Regions from separate parts of the Pseudomonas sp. AC532 genome, predicted to be linked through region 1. Evidence: predicted binding sites of a transcription regulator. Region 1 holds the regulator's gene; the other holds the start of a gene.
The links. Region 1 encodes FliA, which starts transcription of late flagellar genes. Its sites were predicted from a motif close to CTAAAGTTTNNNNNNNNNNNGCCGNTAA; they were not measured.

Region 2: ACZ0AV_RS15360 (methyl-accepting chemotaxis protein) is a predicted target of FliA. The motif match lies at 896-923, and genes of this name have one in related genera.

What each region holds. Positions count from the first base shown of each region.
Region 1 is NZ_OZ409888.1:893,217-895,415, reverse strand. It holds gene fleN (flagellar synthesis regulator FleN) at 1-584, shown strand, start outside; gene fliA (RNA polymerase sigma factor FliA) at 581-1,324, shown strand; gene ACZ0AV_RS04280 (chemotaxis response regulator CheY) at 1,478-1,852, shown strand; gene ACZ0AV_RS04275 (protein phosphatase CheZ) at 1,872-2,199, shown strand, end outside.
Region 2 is NZ_OZ409888.1:3,270,731-3,272,929, reverse strand. It holds gene ACZ0AV_RS15360 (methyl-accepting chemotaxis protein) at 1-783, opposite strand, end outside; gene ACZ0AV_RS15355 (FAD-dependent oxidoreductase) at 1,001-2,077, opposite strand.

The DNA.
Region 1 (2,199 bases):
TTCGCATCGTGCCCGCTGCCTCCGGCACCCAGAGCATGGTGCAGCTCACGCCCATGCAGCACGCGGGCCTGATCCAGGCATTCAGCGATATCAGTGACAACCTCGATGTACTGATCGTCGACACCGCTGCCGGTATCGGTGATTCGGTGGTGAGCTTCGTGCGCGCGGCCCAGGAAGTGCTGGTGGTGGTGTGCGACGAACCGACTTCCATCACCGATGCCTACGCGCTGATCAAGCTCCTCAACCGTGACCACGGCATGAACCGTTTTCGGGTCCTTGCCAATATGGCGCACAGCCCGCAGGAGGGACGCAATCTGTTTGCTAAGCTGACCAAGGTGACCGATCGTTTTCTGGATGTTGCGCTGCAGTACGTGGGCGCAGTGCCCTACGACGAATCGGTGCGCAAGGCCGTACAGAAACAACGTGCGGTGTACGAAGCATTTCCTCGTTCGAAGTGCGCGCTTGCGTTCAAGGCGATTGCCCAGAAGGTCGATGCATGGCCGTTACCGGCCAACCCGCGAGGCCATCTGGAATTTTTCGTTGAACGCCTGGTGCAACAACCGACTGCAGACACGGCTGTATGACGACAGCCTCTGGACTCCGTATGTACAGCAAGGCAACAGCACAAGATTCACAGCATCAGTTGATTGAACGCTACGCCCCGCTGGTCAAACGTATCGCCTACCACCTGTTGGCGCGTTTGCCTGCCAACGTGCAGGTGGATGACCTGATCCAGGCCGGGATGATCGGCCTGCTCGAAGCTTCTCGCAAATACGACGCCGGCAAGGGCGCCAGTTTCGAGACGTTTGCCGGCATTCGTATCCGTGGCGCCATGCTTGATGAGGTCCGCAAGGGCGACTGGGCACCGCGCTCGGTGCATCGCAACAGCCGCATGGTCAGCGACGCCATACGAAAAATTGAGGCCAGAACCGGAAGAGACGCTAAAGATCAGGAGGTTGCTGCCGAACTCCAATTGAGTCTCGAAGATTACTACGGCATTCTTGGCGACACGTTGGGCAGCCGCCTGTTCAGTTTCGACGACCTGCTTCAGGAAGGCGAGAGTGGCGGACTGCAGGAAGACACGAGTTCCCTCCACCACGGGCCGTCACACGAACTGGAAGATGATCGTTTCCAGGCGGCGCTGGTGGATGCCATCAGCAACCTGCCGGAGCGTGAGCGGTTGGTGCTGTCGCTGTATTACGACGAGGAGTTGAACCTCAAGGAAATCGGCGAGGTGTTGGGAGTGAGTGAATCGCGGGTCAGCCAATTGCATAGCCAGTGTGCCGCGCGCCTACGTGCGCGGCTCGGCGAATGGCGCGCATGAATAATTGAGCAGGGCGCTGGAAAACACTGTGAACGCAGCAAAGTCGGACGCAATGGTTTTGCGGCGTTCCGCCAGGCCGGTTTCACGATTTAGAAGCGCTTCAGAATGCTGAAGGCGTTTTAGGACTGTACGGAGGTCGACTTGGACAAGAACATGAAAATCCTCATCGTCGATGATTTCTCGACGATGCGACGGATCATCAAGAACCTCTTGCGTGATCTGGGGTTCACCAACACGGCAGAGGCCGACGACGGCATGACGGCCTTGCCGATGCTGCAGAGCGGCAGCTTCGACTTTCTCGTCACTGACTGGAACATGCCCGGCATGAGCGGCATCGACCTGTTGCGCGCGGTGCGTGCAGACGAGCGCCTGAAGCAGATGCCGGTGTTGATGGTTACGGCAGAGGCCAAGCGCGATCAGATCATCGAGGCCGCGCAAGCCGGTGTGAACGGCTATGTGGTCAAGCCTTTCACCGCTCAGGTGCTTAAGGAAAAGATCGAGAAAATCTTCGAGCGGGTTAACGGCTGATGTCTGCCGCGAGGTTGTTATGGAACACGATGATTCTCAAGAGGCCGACCTCGAGTCGACCCTGAAAAGCAATGCCCGCCAACTGGTCAACAGCCTTGAACAAGGCAACTTTGGCGAAGCGGTACAGCTGATCAATGAACTGAACAAGGCGCGCGACCGGGGTCTTTACCACGAAGTCGGCAAGCTCACCCGTGAGCTGCACAACGCCATCGTCAATTTTCAGCTCGACCCACGGGTGCCTCACGCCAAGGAAGTCTCGCAGATATCCGATGCGACCGAACGCCTCAACTACGTGGTAACGATGACCGAGCGTGCGGCCAACCGCACCATGGACCTGGTCGAGCAGA
Region 2 (2,199 bases), 2.4 Mb from region 1:
GCCCGTGAACTCGATCTGCCGCGCCGCGCCTTCCAGCTCCTCGGCCTGACGCTGAATATGGCTGACCACCGCCGCGCTCTGCTGGCGGATATCGGCAACCATCTGCCCGACTTCGCCGGTGGCGGTGGCGGTACGCCCGGCCAGGCTGCGCACCTCGTCGGCGACCACCGCAAAGCCACGGCCCTGCTCGCCAGCACGGGCAGCCTCGATGGCGGCGTTGAGCGCCAGCAGGTTGGTCTGGCTGGCGATGGACTGGATCACCTGGGTGACCTGCTCGATCTGCTCGGTGCGTGCGCCGAGGCCGTCGATCAGCTCGCGACTGGCGGCTGCCTGGGCGCTGAGCTGCTGCATGCGGCTGATCGCCCGCTGCAGTTCGGCCTGGCCGGTGGCGCTGCTGGTACGCACGGTCTGCGCGGCGCCAAGGGTCTGCACGGCGCGCTCGGCGTTGCTCTGTTCGGTGCGGGTCACGGCATGGGCGCCTTCGCCGATCTGCTCGACCGCTGCCAGTTGCGACTGCAGCCTGCCGGCCAGTTGCTGCACGGTGAAGGCCACCTGGGCTGCCGACAGGGCGTTGTGGCAGGTGTGCTGTGACAGGCTCTGGCTCAATGCGTCCAGCGAAGCGGCCGGCGGCGCATCGGTAGCCACCACGCCCGGTCGCCGCCAGGGCCCGAACCAGGGCCACAGCGCCAGCAGCAACAGCGCGACCACCGCGAAAGAGGCAGGCAGATGCACCTGCTGCCAGACCACCAGCAACGCCAACAGGCCGAGCAGGTGCAGGGCCATTGCCAGCCGGTCATGCGTAAAAACAGAACCCATGGCGAACCTCTTTATTCTTATTGTGCCGGGATAGCGGCCGTGGCCAGTGCGTCAGCGACAGACCACGCCCACCTACAGCTGATCGGCAGCGCGAAGCGGATCTGTAGACAGCCGAGTTGACCACCTCATGATGCGCCGGGCTATGGCACTTTGGTAGCAGGGAGGCAGGCGGCGTGGCGCGCGGTCAGCGGATGAGGCTGTGGCGCTTGACGAAGGCGCGGTCGAAGTAGTCCTTGCAGCGCCCGAAGAAGTGCCCGCCTGCGCTCCATTGTTGCCAGCCGAACAAGGCACCGCCGTCGCCGCTGGCGAGCAACAGCGGGCGCTGACCGCGTGTGTTGAAATCACGCAGCGCGCCGCCGCGCAATGCAGCCGACAGGTTGGCGCCGAGCACCGGTACCTGGCGCATCGAATACAGCCCGCTCTTGCGCACGCCCGGCAGGCTGGCGCAATCGCCCACGGCGAAGATCTGCGGGTGGGAGTGGCTCTGCAAGGTCGGCGCGGTGTGCACGAAGCCATCGGCATCGCAGCCCAGGCCGCTGTCGGCGATCCACGGCAGCGCCTGAGCGCCACTGGCCAGCAGCAACCGGCCACCGCGCCACACGGCGGCGTCACCGCTGATCAGGCAGTCGCCGTCTATGCGGCTGATCGGGCAATGCTCGCGCACCTGCACCCGGCGCATGCGCAGATGGCCCCAGGCGCGCATGCGCAACCCGGGGCAATGGCCGGCCAGCAGCGGCTCGCCACAGAACAGCGCCAGCTGCGGTACCTGATCGGCCAGCGCGAGGGCCATTTCCACGCCCGCCACGCCTCCACCGAGAATCGCCAGCGGCTGCGGATCACGCTGCCAGGCCTGCCAACCAGCGATGAAGCTGTCCACCGGTTTGACCGCCAGCACGTCCATAGCTTCGCCTTCGCGGGGTGGGCAGGCAACGCGGTCACCGGCGTTCAACGACAGCCAGTTGCCCCGTAGCACGCGGCCATCGGCCAGGCTCAGTTGCCGGGTGGCCGCCTCGAGGGTGGCCACCGGCGCAACGATCAGCTCCACCTGGGCGGCCTGGCACAGCGCCGTCAGCTCGATCTGGCAGTCCGCGGCGCTGTAACGCCCTGCCACCAGCCCCGGCAGCATGCCAGCGTGCCAGGTGTGCTCGGCACTGGCGACCAGGGCGATGCGACCCGCCGGCCGCTCGATCAGCGCCCAGCGCCGCAGAACCCCGAGATGGGCCGGGCCTGCGCCTACCAGCAACAGATCGTAGTCAGTCATCTACACCGATATCCTTGTGAGCCTGAGCAGAGCGGCGGATGGCCGCTACGGGAATGCACAGCGAGCTTTGACCGAAACAGGCACACAATGATCCCGCGCGTTCGGGCATTCGCCGAGCATGG